Regions from separate parts of the Lyngbya sp. CCY1209 genome, predicted to be linked through region 1. Evidence: riboswitches for the same ligand, from Rfam matches in the RefSeq annotation. Region 1 holds a riboswitch; the other holds the start of a gene.

Evidence for each region. A riboswitch is a leader RNA that binds a small molecule or an ion and turns the genes downstream of it on or off. The one in region 1 is predicted to bind cobalamin.
Region 2: linked by a shared signal. The riboswitch ahead of AC0QHF_RS03155 (energy-coupling factor ABC transporter permease) and the one ahead of AC0QHF_RS17825 (hypothetical protein) in region 1 are both predicted to bind cobalamin.

The regions. Positions count from the first base shown of each region.
Region 1 is NZ_JAYFER010000538.1:7,914-15,549, forward strand. Features, by position in the region: gene AC0QHF_RS17795 (plasmid replication protein, CyRepA1 family) at 1-165, shown strand, start outside; gene AC0QHF_RS17800 (hypothetical protein) at 309-503, shown strand; gene AC0QHF_RS17805 (hypothetical protein) at 626-862, shown strand; gene AC0QHF_RS17810 (DUF1636 domain-containing protein) at 859-1,239, opposite strand; gene AC0QHF_RS17815 (hypothetical protein) at 1,254-1,727, opposite strand; gene metE (5-methyltetrahydropteroyltriglutamate--homocysteine S-methyltransferase) at 1,812-4,079, opposite strand; gene AC0QHF_RS17825 (hypothetical protein) at 4,106-5,104, opposite strand; cobalamin riboswitch at 5,561-5,705, opposite strand; gene AC0QHF_RS17830 ((2Fe-2S) ferredoxin domain-containing protein) at 5,797-6,750, opposite strand; gene AC0QHF_RS17835 (hypothetical protein) at 6,795-7,019, shown strand; gene ribD (bifunctional diaminohydroxyphosphoribosylaminopyrimidine deaminase/5-amino-6-(5-phosphoribosylamino)uracil reductase RibD) at 7,060-7,636, shown strand, end outside.
Region 2 is NZ_JAYFER010000187.1:15,935-23,570, reverse strand. Features, by position in the region: gene nth (endonuclease III) at 1-490, shown strand, start outside; gene rpsN (30S ribosomal protein S14) at 531-833, shown strand; gene AC0QHF_RS03175 (hypothetical protein) at 970-1,299, opposite strand; gene AC0QHF_RS03170 (hypothetical protein) at 1,350-1,829, opposite strand; gene aat (leucyl/phenylalanyl-tRNA--protein transferase) at 1,896-2,474, shown strand; gene AC0QHF_RS03160 (hypothetical protein) at 2,518-2,673, shown strand; cobalamin riboswitch at 2,703-2,863, shown strand; gene AC0QHF_RS03155 (energy-coupling factor ABC transporter permease) at 2,887-3,642, shown strand; gene AC0QHF_RS03150 (energy-coupling factor ABC transporter substrate-binding protein) at 3,653-3,949, shown strand; gene cbiQ (cobalt ECF transporter T component CbiQ) at 3,959-4,762, shown strand; gene AC0QHF_RS03140 (energy-coupling factor ABC transporter ATP-binding protein) at 4,746-5,600, shown strand; gene AC0QHF_RS03135 (bifunctional diguanylate cyclase/phosphodiesterase) at 5,768-7,636, opposite strand, start outside.

The DNA of each region.
Region 1 (7,636 bases):
CGCGTTTACCATCTCGTTACCCCCGATGACGGCCGGGAGGGGGTATTCCAACAGTGGTTGCAGTGGGAAGGGCAGTGTCCGGGGCGACGAACGGCGGACGGGGAAGCGGCGGCGAGTTCTGCGGCGGCGGAGTCCGAATACACCCAGCTCCGGTTGTCAGTGTAGGGGAGATCCGGAAGTCGCGGCGAGGATGAACGAAAAACACGCTTGGCTGGCCCTCCCCGCCGCCCCCCCCCTCGCGCCCCCCCGAACGCCACGGGGACTGGTACATTTGGAAAATCGAAAATATCTGGCTCGTCGCCCGCCCCTTGGGCGATCGCGTCGAATTGCAAACCCCCGTTTCCGACAAATACGAAGATTACCAAGCCCTGGTCGCCCACGGCGTCAAAACCGCCTGGATTACCGATGTTGCCCAACTCGAAGACTATCCCACCCTGGCGAAGTTGAAAAAGGGACTGGACCGGACGAAAATTGATGATCGGGGCTGGAATACCGATTTGTAAGGGGGGAGTAAGGGGGGAGCCATTGTGGCAACGCGAGAAATTTGTACGGGGACTTTGAATTAGAAAGTGTACCTCATTGACTTGAAAATTACTGTATTAATTGTTAATTGTTAATTATTGGGATGAACGTACCGAACCCCTCCGAACCCCCAGACCGCGATCGCCGGATGATGCGACACTCTCTGGACCTAGCCCGCCGCGGCCTGGGCAAAACCGCCCCCAATCCCCTGGTGGCCGGACGGGGCGAGGAGGTGATTGCCCCGGCTACCGCCCTTCGTGCGATCGGCTTTGCCGATGCCCTTCGCGCCATCGCGCACCGATCGCACCATACTGTTCTCGTCGAACTCACGTTCATTTAATTCCTCGGCAATGGAGGGAGAATAAACGCCGTGGCTTGACGAATGCTGGAAGCGCGTTCGACCTGGGGGACTTTTCCATCCGGACGGGCAACATATTGCTGACAAAACTCCGACAATTCCGCCGCCGAGTCGGTGGGGGAAAGGTTGCTGAATATGAATGTCAGCTTACCCGGTGCCGCCAGGGTTGTATTGCAGGAACGGCCGCAAGCCGCCATGCACCGCACGGGTTGCAGGTGAATGGCATCGGACAAGTTTTTTGCCTCCAATTCCCCTTCCAGGCGATCGATTAAATGCTGTCCGCCGGACAAACCGTCCCGGCTGTTTTCAGTCTCAGAAAATCGGCAGAGGGAACAGACAAATAAAGTGGCTTTTTCCATGATTGTATCACTCCTTAGCAGATCAGGTCAATTTGAAAAATTTTCATCTGGGAGAGGTCGGCATCTGAGATATAAAATTCCTCCCAGCACTTGCAGACCATCTCGTAGCCTTTTGGGGGCGCGATCGGCAGATTTCGCAGGTAGAGAAACGTCACCATCTGCCCGGATTCTAACAGCAAAATCGCGTCGGTTTCGGGATTGTAAACATCGATCGCCTGCAAAATGTGAGAATTGATGTGGTGGTGCTGGAGGATCGCCGTGTCGGGGACGACCAGCCAAGCATTCAAAAAAGGTGCCATGCGCGATCGCGGCACATAATTCGCCCGAAACGTTTCCCCCGTCATTCCCAAACGGGGATGGTTGAGGCTGCACACTACGGCTCCCTGCTCTCCAGCTAGATAGCCGACCCAGGCGTTATAACCGATGATCAAAAGATTGGTTTCCACGAAGGCTTGTCGCCAGTTTTCTCGGAATTCAGATATTGTCATTTTAATTTCTTTTCGATCTGCTTTCGAGTCTCGACGGGTGGGGCAGTTCCCACGGGAATCCTGCCCCAGTTGCGGACGATGAAATTAGGAATCTTGAGACGGTGAATCCGTCTCAGATGACAATTCTTGGCGGAGAATTCGGGTCGCTTCCACCATATTTTTCAAAGCCGGAATCACTTCTTCCCAGTGGCGAGTTTTCAACCCGCAATCGGGATTCACCCAAATTTGCTCCGTGGGGAGGTTGGCGATGCCAGATTTCAACTGTTGCACCACCTGCTCAGTCGGGGGAACTATGGGAGAATGAACGTCGTAAACTCCGTTGCCAATTTGATGGGAATAGCCCGCTTCCGTCACCTCTTTTAACGTGCGGTTATTGCTGCGACTATTTTCGATGGAAATCACGTCCGCATCCAGATTCTCGATGTCGCGGATAATGTCGCCAAATTCGCTATAGCACATATGGGTGTGAACCTGGGTTTGGGGTCGGGCGATCGCCGTTGACAGGCGAAAAGCATCCACCGCCCAGGTCAGATACTCGCTCCAGCGTTCCGTCTTCAGGGGCAATCCTTCCCGCAGGGCGGGTTCGTCCACCTGGACGATCTGGGCCCCCGCAGCTTCCAAATCGGCCACTTCTTCCCGCAACGCCAGGGCGATCTGAAACGCCTGATCCCGCCGGGAAATATCGGCGCGGGGGAAGGACCAGTTGATGATTGTCACCGGCCCGGTGAGCATCCCCTTCATCGGCTTTTCAGTCAGGGATTGGGCGACTTTGTATTCCCGCACGGTCATCGGGTGGGGGCGCGAGACATCCCCGTAAATGATGGGGGGACGCACGCAGCGGCTGCCGTAACTTTGCACCCAGCCATGCACGGTGAAGGCGAACCCTTCGAGTTGCTGCCCGAAATATTCCACCATGTCGGTGCGCTCGAATTCCCCGTGTACCAGGACATCCAGCCCGATCGCCTCCTGGATTTTGATGCACTCGGCGATCTGGGCGTCGATCGCGGCCCGGTACTCGGTTTCGCTCAACTCGCCCCGCTTGTACTTCACCCGCAGTTGTCGCACCTCCTGGGTTTGGGGAAATGAGCCGATGGTGGTGGTGGGCAGGGGGGGCAGTTGCACCTGTTTGGACAGTCGCAGGGAATAGGAGGGCGATCGCTGAAAATCAGATTCTGTCAGGCTATTCAATTGTTCCCACACACCAGAATTGATGGGGTTGAATTCCTCGAAAATCGCCCACAGTTTTTGAGAATCGTTCAAGTGACGGTGGCGGGCGTCGTCCTCGGCAAGAGAACGGGCCAAAAGTGCCACTTCATCCAGCTTTTGTTCGGCAAAGCTGAGGACATTTCGCAGGGGTTCGGGCAGTTCCTTTTCCAGAGCTGCATCGTAGGGGACAAATTGCAGGGATGCCGAGGGGTGCAAGCTGAAATTCGACGTGACACTTTGAATGGTTTCCAAGGTGGAAAGGGTCGTTTCCAACCGCAATTTCCAAATGTTGCGGGCATCGACAATTCCCACCCCCAGGCGTTTGTCTGCCGGGAAACCGTGCTGTTTGAGCCAATCCAAATTCCGCCCCCTGGTGAAGTCGAGGCTGATGGCAGAAACCGGCAGTTGCGTCACCCAGGAATAGGTGGTTCCCAAGTCGTCGAAATAAGTGACCAAGTGAATGGGCAATCCCACGGCAGCGAAGGCGGCGTAGGTGGAGGCGGTGGCGGTTTTGAAGGTTTCCGCATCTCCGAACACCAGGGCGGGTTCGTGGATTTGAACTTCGGAAACCCCCGCGTTTTTCAGTTCTTCGAGTAAGGTGACATAGCGATCGCGCAGTTGGCCGACGGCATCATCGAAGCCGAGATCCACGCGACTCAAACGCAGCAGGGTCAGCGGCCCCAACACGATCGGCACGGCGCGATCGCCGAGTACGGTTTGGGCGCGTTCCACGGTCGCTAAAAAGTCGCTGAAGTCTTGGGTGTGCAGGGTTCCGTCCAGTTCCGGGACGAGGTAGTGATAGTTGGTGTCGAACCACTTGGTCATCTCCAGGGCCGGAATCCCGTCTTTGCCCCGGGCCATCGCAAAGTAGCGATCGATGCCGGATAAGTGGCGGAAGCGATCGGGAATGATGCCCAGCCGCACGCTCCAATCTAACACCAGGTCGTAGAGGCTGCCGTCGCCGATGCCGATGCGATCGATTCCGGCTTCCAACTGGGTTTTCCAGTTCGAGGTTTCCACTTCCCGCAGGATTTGCAGCAGGGTTTCCTCGTCGGATTTTCCGCCCCAAAAGGCTTCCAGGGCTTTTTTAACTTCCCGTTTTTTTCCGATCCGGGGATAGCCCAAGGTTTCTGTTTGAATCGTCACGGTCAATTTCTCCTAATTTAATAACGTCAAAGTTGGCAATAAAAAACTGGGTGGAATTTCCACCTTCTGGAACCGGGTTCAAAGTCACTCTCAAATCGGGCAAAGTTTACCCCGTCGCTGGAAACGTCCACATAGGCGAGTTCGCCGAAGATGCCGCCCCGGTTATTGAAGCCATTTTCAAACACGGCAAAATCGGCTCCGGCACCATTGCGAATTCCCGAATCGAAGGAAAAGGTAATTTCACCCGGAGGTATTCCGGCATCGATTCGATCGCTGTCAAGATCGCCGAGGGAGACGATGTTGACCGACTCGCCTGTAACCGGCCCCAGGGCGTTTTCTGGGGTTTGCCATCGGGCTTCGACACCGGGGGCGGGCTGATAATTTTCCACTCCGGTTGCCCAGCCGACAAAAATCGGGTTGAGGGTATTGTTGGGGGTGACTTTTCCCGCCCCGTCGGAGCCCGTAAATCCGGGGATAGCCGAATCAATTTTTCCGGGATCTTCGGTCGATCCGGAATAGATTTCCAGCGGTTCGATCGCGGTGGTGAAATTGCTGAAGGATAAATCGTCGGCGTCGATACCGGGCAAAATTGCCAGAAAATGGCCGGTGAGCAAATCACTGATAATGGTGCTGTCGGCCAATTCTTCCCGGCCTTGACTGACGAATAGTTCTCCGAAGTTCAGACCGGGTTCCAGGGTGATGACATCTTCACCGGGGGTAAAGTCGGCGATGGTGTCGGCATCGGATTCCGAACGCCCTCCCGTCGTCACGGTGGCACTCCGGCGTCCGATGACAAATCGGTCTTGCCCCGCACCGCCCGTTAAGGTATCACTGCCCAAGTCTCCATAGAGAACGTCATTGCCGAAGTCGCCGGAAATGATGTCATTTCCACTGCCTCCGTGCAGAATATCATTGCCTCCAAGGCCTGCGATCGAGTCGTTACCCTGATTTCCTTTGATAGTGTCCGATTCCTGGGAACCGACAAGCGTATCGTTTGCCGCCGTCCCGATGATGAGATTGCTCATGTTTGGTCTTTGTTGATCTGAATTTTTTTTCAGCACGAAATCACCCCACGAGCCGATCAATATGACTCGTCAGGAAGTCACCCGTATTGTGACCGCAGCAAATGTCAGACTGGCATCACACCAACCCGCATTTTTGGCGATTAATTAAAAGTGCGATACTCGCCCCATCAACCTATCTACAGCCCTGTGAAAGCATTGGAAAAATATCTAGCCCCCAAACCCCCAATTCTGGGGGCTCTGAGCCGACAAATTTCACGAATCATTTCACACTGCTATAGGCTATCGCTACACTGTCACGGATCGCACCCGAGTTTTGTCTTTCAATTCTCAGGCTCAAAGTCTCCCCCGTCGGGTTCGTAGAAAATTGGCGCGGGAGTTTCGTCGAGGACTCGCCCCTTAGATTTGGATTTTGAACAGACTGAATGGACCATCATCCGTACCTCGCAGATGTTGCAGAACATGGACTTTCCATCGGCGGGCATCCTGACTTGGAGGTGCGAAACCTCCTTCACAGTTGCGGGACAGCGGCAGATTCTCACTGCACTTTCCCCGTTTCCTCTGGCGGCTGATCCCCGCCAGAACCGATAGTTCTGCCTAGCATACCACAAAAATGCGCGATCGGTCAGTTTGAAAAATAGGGAGTAGAATCTTCGATCGCCCCTCCGTCCCTGTACCCTACTCGCGGCGCCATATCAACCTTGGGCATCGACAGGCGGATAGAGATGGCGGGTGACTTTTTTACCGCCGATCAGGTGTTCTCGGACAATTTCCCCGGCCACTTCTGGGGTGACGCGGGTGTACCAAGTGCGATCGCCGGAGTAGAATACTACCGGGCCGAGTTTGCACACTTCCAAACAACCGGCACTCATTACTGTCACATCGGCTTCGGTTTCTTCCACTGCTTTTTGAAGGGCATCATAAATCGGTTGCCATCGGCGAGAAGGATAGCAGCGACTCGACCGACACACGGAAATATAAGGACGTTTAAGAGGGTTGCGATCGTAGGGGATGGGGCGATCGCCCAACACATAAATCTGGCGTAATTCTTCGTACAAACTCAGCTTTTTAGACAGGGTGGCGGTGTAGGTGCGCCAGAGACAGAAATTGTACCCGATCGCGATCGCTCCACCCCAAATAATTGGCTTCACGAACAGCCGCAAAACGAGCGTCGGCTCCATAAAATGCCCATCGCTGATGAAAAAATAGGCGAATAAAATCAGTCCTTGATAGAGGAGAAACCCCCCCACCAGGGCGATCGCGCTCCACAGCCCATGTCCGACCCAGGTGGACTGGCTGAAGGGGGGTCGCCAACTCGCCAACAGTACCACCAATAGCGTTCCGACACCCATCAGCGCCCCCCAGGTGAAGGCAACACCCGTGAGGGGATACCCGCGCCATCCGAAGCCGATCGCCTGGTTGATCAACCAAATTGCCCCGGCAACTGCGATCGCCCTCTGGCGGGTCAACATCACCCCGCTCATGGCCGCAAACGCCACCAGGGGGACGTGGGGATAGATGGCGTTACTGGCCGCACCGACGGCTAACAGGGAAAAGGGGATCGGGCGACCGTCGGCGAGCGATCGCCAGGCTCGGACAAAGCTCTGGGTCTGGATGTGCACCTTTTGATAGATCCTCACTCGTTGCATCTCGATCTTACAGCAGTGTCGCGATCGGCCCGAATCGCCCTATATTGGCGGATGAAACCCATCCCGTCCCAGCCCGCACCGCCCCCCAGAATTCAAGTAACGGGGAACGGCGCAGCCTCGCCGACTGGCCGGTTCTGGAGAGTCCCTATATCAATTTGGCGGTCTACGATGGCATCCTGAAGGTGAACAATCCCCTCGTCGGCGCTTGGCAGTTGCAAACCACCCTGCGGGGGCCCCACTGGACCGTCTCGAACCCCGTCGCCCGATAATTAATAATTAATAATTAACAATTAATAATTAATTATTAAGATGACCCAAACGAATCTTCCCGATTTCCCAGACCGCGATCGCCGGATGATGCGGCACTCTCTGGACCTGGCCCGCCGCGGCCTGGGCAAAACCGCCCCCAATCCCCTGGTGGGCTGTGTCATTGTCGATGAAGATGAAATCGTCGGCGAGGGATTTCACCCCGGCGCCGGACAACCCCACGCCGAAGTCTTCGCCCTCCGGGAGGCCGGAGAACGGGCCCGGGGCGCGACGGTTTACGTCAACCTGGAACCCTGCAACCATTACGGGCGCACCCCCCCCTGTACGGAGGCTCTGATCGAGGCGGGAGTCGCCAAGGTGGTGGCGGGGATGGTCGATCCCAATCCCCTGGTGGCCGGACGCGGCATCGAACGGCTGCGGGGGGCGGGTATCGAGGTGGTGGCGGGGGTGGAAGAGGAGGACTGCCGACAACTCAACGAGGCTTTCATCCACCGGATTCTGCACCGCGAGCCCTTCGGCATCCTCAAATACGCCATGACCTTGGATGGTAAAATCGCGACCGATACGGGACACAGCGCTTGGGTGACGGGGCCGGACGCCCGCCGGGAAGTGCACCGCC
Region 2 (7,636 bases), on a different contig from region 1:
TCAAGTCACCCCGGCCTTATTTCGCCGCTTCCCCGATGCCTTTTCCCTGGCGACGGCGGACTTGGAAGAGGTGCAAACCCTGGTGCGGTCCACCGGATTTTATCGCAACAAGGCCCGCAATATTAAAGAAGCGTCTCGCCTGATTGTGGAAAAGTTCGGCGGGGAAGTCCCGAAGCGGATGGAGGAATTGCTGGAGTTGCCGGGAGTCGCCCGCAAAACGGCGAATGTGGTGCTCGCCAACGCCTACGGCATCAACATGGGGGTGACGGTGGATACCCACGTCCGGCGCCTCAGCCGACGCCTGGGGTTGACGGAACAGGAAAATCCGATCCGCATCGAGCGGGATTTGATGCAACTTCTGCCCCAGGCGGACTGGGAAAATTGGTCGATCCGCCTGATCTACCACGGCCGTGCGATCTGTACGGCCCGAAAGCCGGCGTGTTATGATTGTGAATTGTCTGATTTATGTCCGTCGGCCGGGAAGTGCTGACGGGAAAACTCTCAAAATTTGGAGGCATTAACACTTCGACATGGCTAAAAAAAGCATGATCGAGCGCGACAAGAAGCGCAAACAGCTCGTCGAAAAATATTCGGACAAGCGGGCTGAACTCAAAGAGCAGTTTCGGACGGCCACCTCTCAGGCTCAAAAAATGGCGATTCACCGCCAGATCCAGCAATTGCCCCGCAACAGCTCCCGGACTCGGGTGCGGAATAGATGCTGGGTGACGGGACGGCCTCGGGGATACTACCGGGATTTCGGACTCTGTCGCAACCAAATTCGGGAAATGGCCCACAAGGGACTGTTGCCGGGAGTGGTCAAGTCCAGTTGGTAGGGGTTTTGTAAGTCAAAAGTCAAAAGTCAAAAGTCAAAAGTCTGAACTTTTGATGAATCAGGCTCCGGGATGCGGAGGAAGAAATAACCCCCCCTCTGCCTCCTCTGCCTCCTCTGCCCCCTCTGCTCCGTTGTCTTTAATGGCCGCAGCAGCGTTCGTACCCTAGGCTGTCGAGGAGTAGGTCGCTGACGGCGTTGGCGATGGCGAACTCGCCGAAAAAGCTTTTGGAAAAGTCGAACGCTTCCATCTCCGTGACGATCGCGATCACGAGGCAACCCAGATCGTTCTCGCCCTCCATCCGCTGGCGGACGAAGATTTGGGAGGCCCGTTCGGCAATTTCCGCGTTGACGGCCTCGGGAATAAATTCGCGATCGAGCCAGTCGTGCAGGGCTGTTTGCAGCCACTCTCCTTCCTGGCGGGGGTTTTCGACCGGGGGCAGGGTGATGGGTTTGAGCGGTTCAGGCATAGGCTCTTTAGATTTGCAAGAACGGCTGGAACTGACGTTGACAACAACGGTCACTGTTGAACCACGGTGACGACCGGGGACTCCAAGGTGTCCTCCGTCTCGATTTGATTCGTCCGGTTCAGTTCGTCTATTCTAGCTTGGATCAGTTCCACCAGTTGCACCCGAACCAGTTCGGCGAAGATCCGGTTGATGGAAGATTCGAGGGGATTGGCTTCCGCTTTGCAGGAAACCTGGTAGGTTTTGTACTTCTTGGTCTTGTAGGATTTGGTTTTCGGATCGAGAACTTGATTTTTGGTAGTCCGACTTTGGATCGAGACGGAGGGATGGGGCCGCCGATACCAAAACAGGCGGTAGGAGCGGGTATTTTCGTTGCTCAGAAAGCGCAAAATTGTATCGGTGGTTCCCGACAGCCGGACGGCGTAAGTGTTCTCCACCTTGTGAATTTGTAAATACCCCCAATCTTTTTCGGTTTTATTGAGGAGTTTGCCCAAGGTGTTCTCAAGTACGGGATAAGAATCCTGCTTTAGCATAATATTTGAAACAAAAAATACGGTTCTATATTCAACCTTATTTCATCATATCAGAATTAGAAAAATATGCAATATGACCTCTCGGAAATTATTGAAGGGTACGCCCGGGGCTATTTCTTGATGGCGAACGACGGGGAAGATTCTTTGGGGTGGTATACGAGTCGCGAGCGGGCGCTCATTCCCCTCGACGATCGCTTCCGTTACCCGCGATCGCTGCGGCGAGCCCTGAATCAAAATCGCTTTGAAGTGGCGGTCAATCGGGATTTTAACGGGGTTTTGGAGGGCTGCGCCAATCGGGAAAGCACCTGGATTTCTTCGGAATTGAAGAGCATTTATCGGTTGTTGAATGAGGCGGGATGGGCCCACAGTTTTGAAACCTGGCAGGGCGATCGCCTCGCGGGGGGGATTTTGGGTCTCGTCATCGGCGGGGCATTCATCGGGGAATCGATGTTTTTCAACATTCCGGAAGGCTCGAAAGTGGCGATGGTGAAGTTGGTCGAACGGCTGCGATCGCGGAATTTTATCCTCTTCGATGCCCAAATGAACAACCCCCACCTGGAGCGGTTCGGCGCTTATATCGTCACCCAAAAAAAGTATAATAAATTACTCGCAAAAGCCCTGGAAAGAGACTGTTATTTGCAATAAGATTGGGGTCGGTCTTGATTGTCATTGCGGAGGCAACTCTCAAATGCAGGTCGAAATTTATATTTTAGTTGACCATTCCAAACCCTCGACCCGAGTTGACGTTTTCGGGTCGGAACCCGACGCAATTTTGGCAAAAAATCGCCGGGACGAGCCGTCGAAAGTTGAAATTTTCAAAAAGAAAATTGACATCCCCACTTAATTGGATGATGACTGGGTTCGATTCTGTGGTACAATACCAAAACTGTCGGTTTCAGGGGGGAACAGCCCCTGGAGGTAACGGGGAAAGTTCGGTGAAAATCCGGCGCTGTCCCGCAACTGTGAGCAGATTTTGTAAAGAATTGTAACCAAAATCTGTGAGTCAGGATGCCCGCCGATCGCGCGATCCATCACTCATAACATCTGCGAGGTACGGATGAGAAAAATGAATCGAAAATTGCACCTTGCCGCGATGGCAGGGTTGAGCTTTTATATCATTATCGGCGCCGCCGCCCCCGCCCAGGCGATGCACATCATGGAAGGATTTTTGCCCCTTCCCTGGGCGGTTTTTTGGTGGGTGTTGGCGTTGCCATTTTTCGCGATCGGATTGCGATCGCTCACCCAAATCACCCGAGAACACCCCGAACTCAAACTCTTAATTGCCCTCGCCGGAGCCTTCAGTTTCGTCCTTTCCGCCCTCAAAATTCCCTCCGTCACCGGCAGTTGTTCCCACCCCACCGGGACGGGTTTGGGGACGGTTTTATTCGGCCCTTGGGTGATGACCGTTTTGGGCAGTTTGGTGCTATTATTTCAAGCCGTATTACTCGCCCACGGCGGCTTGACAACCCTCGGTGCCAACGCCTTTTCGATGGCGGTAGTCGGCCCCTGGGTGGCTTTCGCCATCTATGGATTATCCCTGAAATTCGGACGGCAGAAATTGGGCATTTTCTCGGCGGCAACCCTGGGAAGTTTGGCAACTTATCTGGTGACATCAGTTCAGTTAGCCATCGCCTTTCCCGCCGCTTCCGGCGGCATCCTCGCTTCCTTCCTCAAGTTTGCCGGAATTTTTGCCCTCACCCAACTGCCCCTCTCCGTCAGCGAAGGATTGTTGACAGTATTGGTTTGGAATTGGCTGCAATCTTACGCCACCGAAGAACTACAAACCTTGAAACTTTTGAACGTCAATAACTAGGGAAAAAACGATGCAACCTTCAGAAAAATCATCCAAAAATGGCAACGGACTCATGATTCTGGCTGTCATCGTCCTGGCGGTTTTACCTTTAATTTTCGTGCGGGGAGAATACGGCGGTGCCGACGGGGAAGCGGAGCAGGCGATCGCGGAAATTCGACCCGACTATCAACCCTGGTTTGAACCCGTCCTAGAACTTCCCAGCGGCGAAGTCGAAAGCCTGCTATTTGTATCCCAAGCCGCGATCGGCGCCGGAATTGTCGGATATGTCATCGGCCTGTATAAAGGGCGCAAAGAAAGAAAAAACTGACCCGTTTAAATGCACCATCAAATTGATTCCCTAGCCTACAGCAATCGGCTGCGTTATTTACCCCCCGAACACAAATTGCTATTTGCGGCGACGCTATTTTGCTTCGGTTTCGCGGCTCCACCCGTCCTGCAAATTTTAATAACAATCTGGATGGCCATCTGGATCGTCGGTTACGCTCAAATTCCGGCTTCCATTTACCTGAAATTGCAGGCCATTCCCCTGGCGTTTTGGTTCGCCAGCCTTCCCGCTTTAGTTTTGGGGACAGTTTGGGTCGCCCATATCGAATCCATCCGAGCCGATGTAATCTGGGGAATCAGTTTGGGAAATGTCTTCCTCTATTGTAGTCGGCAAGGTATCCAACAAGCCGGTTTTCTGCTGACCCGTTCCGTGGCGTTGACCTCCTGTATGTATTTTATTTTGCTGACGACTCCCTTCGCGGAAATGATCCGAATTTTGAGAAAAATTGGCTGTCCTGGTGCGATCGCGGAACTGCTGACGCTGATGTATCGGTTTATTTTCCTGTTGACCGAAACTGCCAACCAACTGCTGATCGCTCAACAGGTGCGGGTGGGTTACGGGAACTGGAAAACCGGACTTCGCAGCGCCGGCATTGTCGCCGGTCAACTGCTGCACCAAACCCTCGAAAATTACCGTCAAATTGCCCTCGGATTGACCTCGCGGGGATATGGGGGAGAGTTGCAGGTTTGGTCGATTCGCCGGGACAAACCGAACCCCCGATATACAGCCGAGGCGGTATTCGGTTGTTGGCTGCTGTTCGTGAGTATCGGGTGGTCTTATGTCGCCAGAATATAACCTATTGGAATTCGACGGCGTTTCCTATACTTATCCCTGCAATCAGCGCCCGACCCTTCAGGATTTTACCCTGGATATTCAGTCGCACCGACGCCACGCCGCGATCGGTCGCAACGGCTGCGGAAAAACCACCTTTTTTCGGCTTGCGAACGGGTTGTATCGGCCCCAAAAAGGGGTGATTCGCTGGCGGGGAAAGCCGCTGAAGTACGATCGCACCTCCCTCAATCAATTGCGCCAACAGGTGGGTTTGGTCTTCCAAAATCCCGAACAACAGTTGGTGGCGACGACCGTAGAAGAAGATATTTCCTACGGACTCTGCAATCTGGGTTTGTCCGAGTCGGAAATCGCCCGCAGAGTCGGGCAAACTTTGCGGGATTTCGACTTAATGAGTTTAGCCGATGCGCCGATCAACTATCTGAGTTTGGGGCAGAAAAAGCGGGTTTCCATCGCCGACGTGATGGTTTTACAACCGCAATTGTTATTTCTGGACGAACCAACTGCCTACCTCGATCCCTATCAAGTTCGCAATTTTCACACCCTTTTAAATCGCATTCAAGAGATGGGGACGACTGTCGTTTTGGCGACCCACAATTTGGATTTTGTGGAAGCCTGGGCGGATTGGGTATTTGTCATCGACGGCGGACGGGTGGCGTTGGAGGGAACCCCGGAAACGGTTTTTAACCAAATACAGAAATTGCGAGATTTGGGTTTGGGGGTTCCGCTGGTTTTTGACGTGATGAATGGGTTGATGGAAGATGAGGCGATCGCCCTTTCTCCCGAACAGTTGCGAGGGATTCGGCATCACATCCGCCGCCGAAGTTGGCATGGAGAAGGTTAATATTTTCGGCTTTTTGCGATCAGATCAAATCCTGAAAATTAACCACACAACATCTGTGGCCGCAGCGATCGGGGAAATTTCCTTTCACCCTCCCTTTCCCCCTTTCCCTTAACCCCTCCCTACACCCGATCGCAGTTGGTCCGGTAAATAACCGGATCTGATAGAATTTACTGTAGCGACATGGGGGGTTGAAGTTCGGTTTCTTGGCGACTCAATAACGCTTCGACCGCTTCACAGTTGAGGGGGCGGAAGAAGAAATAACCCTGTCCGTATTTGCAGTTAAATTGTTGGAGTTGGTGCAGTTGTTCGGCCGTTTCGATCCCCTCCGCGATCGCATCCATCCGCAGGCTCTGGGCGAGGGCGACGATCACCCGGACAATCTCCAGCTTATCTTCCGCGCCGGGAATTTTGCTCACAAAAGAGCGGTCGATTTTGAGGATATCCACCGGGAATTGGTGCAGGTAGCCCAGGGAACAATAACCGGTCCCGAAGTCGTCGATACAGATTTTAATTTGCTGGTGTTTGAGTTGAGTCAAGGTGGCGATCGCCAGTTGAGGATCGGCCATGATCGCAGTTTCGGTAATTTCCAACTTCAAATCCGAACCCCCCACCCCCGTTTCGGTCAAAATTTGGCCGATGCGGCGGCTCAGATCGGCCGTAAATTGCTGCGAGGAAAGATTGACACTCATCATCAACGAAGAATAAATCGAAAAGCGTTCCTTCCACTCGCTCAACTGATAACAAGCCTTTCGCAATACCCATTCGCCAATTTCGACAATCAATCCCGCCTCTTCCGCCACAGGAATGAACTCGGCGGGGGAGATCAATCCCTCTTCCGGATGCTGCCACCGCAACAGGGCTTCAAACCCGGCAATTTTTCCGTTCGACAATTCGACAATTGGCTGATAATGCAGTTGAAATTCTTGCCGTTCCAAAGCAAACCGCAACTGAGTTTGCAGGTACAAACGCCGGAGGGCATCGGTTCGCATGGTGGCGTCGAACACCACGGAGCACCCCTTTCCCTGCTGTTTGGCGCGATACATCGCCGTGTCCGCGTCCCGCAACACTTCCGGCGAACTTCCATAGTCCGGAGTCCCCTGCACGATGCCGATACTCGCCCCGGTAAAAACCTGATGTTCCTGAAGGAGAAACGGCCTTCTCAAAGCCTTTTGAATCCGCTCTGCCGTGGCGTTCGCCTCGGTCAGATCGACGATATTTTCGAGCAGGACGGTGAACTCATCTCCCCCCAGTCGGGCGAGGATATCTTGGGGGCGAATGCAGGTTTTCAACCGCCGTCCGATCTCGATCAGGAGGCGGTCGCCGATGCCGTGTCCGAGGCTGTCGTTGATAAATTTGAAGCCGTCTAGATCTAAAAATAAGATGGCGAACCCGTAATTTTCGCCCCTTTGGCACCGTTCGAGCGAACGCTCCAATCGCTCCAAGAAAAAGGAGCGATTCCACAAATTGGTCAGGGAATCATGGGAGGCGCTGTGGCGCAATTTCTCCTCGGTTTGTTTTAAATGGGTCATCTCGATAATTGACCCTTCGTAGTAGAGTACCCGCCGGTCGCGATCGCTGCAAATCGCCCGGACATTTTGTAAAATCCAGATGGAACTCCCATCCCGCCGATAAACCTGAGCTTCAAAATTAGAAACCGATCCCCGAGTTTGCAAGAGGTGGATGAATTGTCGGTTGGTTTTGGCGTCGAGATATTTAATTTGGGCTCCCCGCGCCATCAATTCCGCTTCCGATTCGTAGCCAAAAATTTTCGCCAAAGCGGGATTGGCGCTGATAAATTGCCCCCGCAAATCGAGTTGAAAAATTCCCTCCAACGCATTCTCGAAAATATCGCGATATTTCGCCTCCGCCTGCTTGCGTTGAAAAACGGAACCCAACTGCGTGGCGACCGAAGACACCAGTTCCACCAGGCGCTGCTCTTTTTCCCGGGGAGCCGACAGGAAAAAAACCAAGATGGCCAGCACTTGCCCGTCCGCCAAAATGGGGACGCCAAATCCGGCTTTGAACCCGAACTCTTT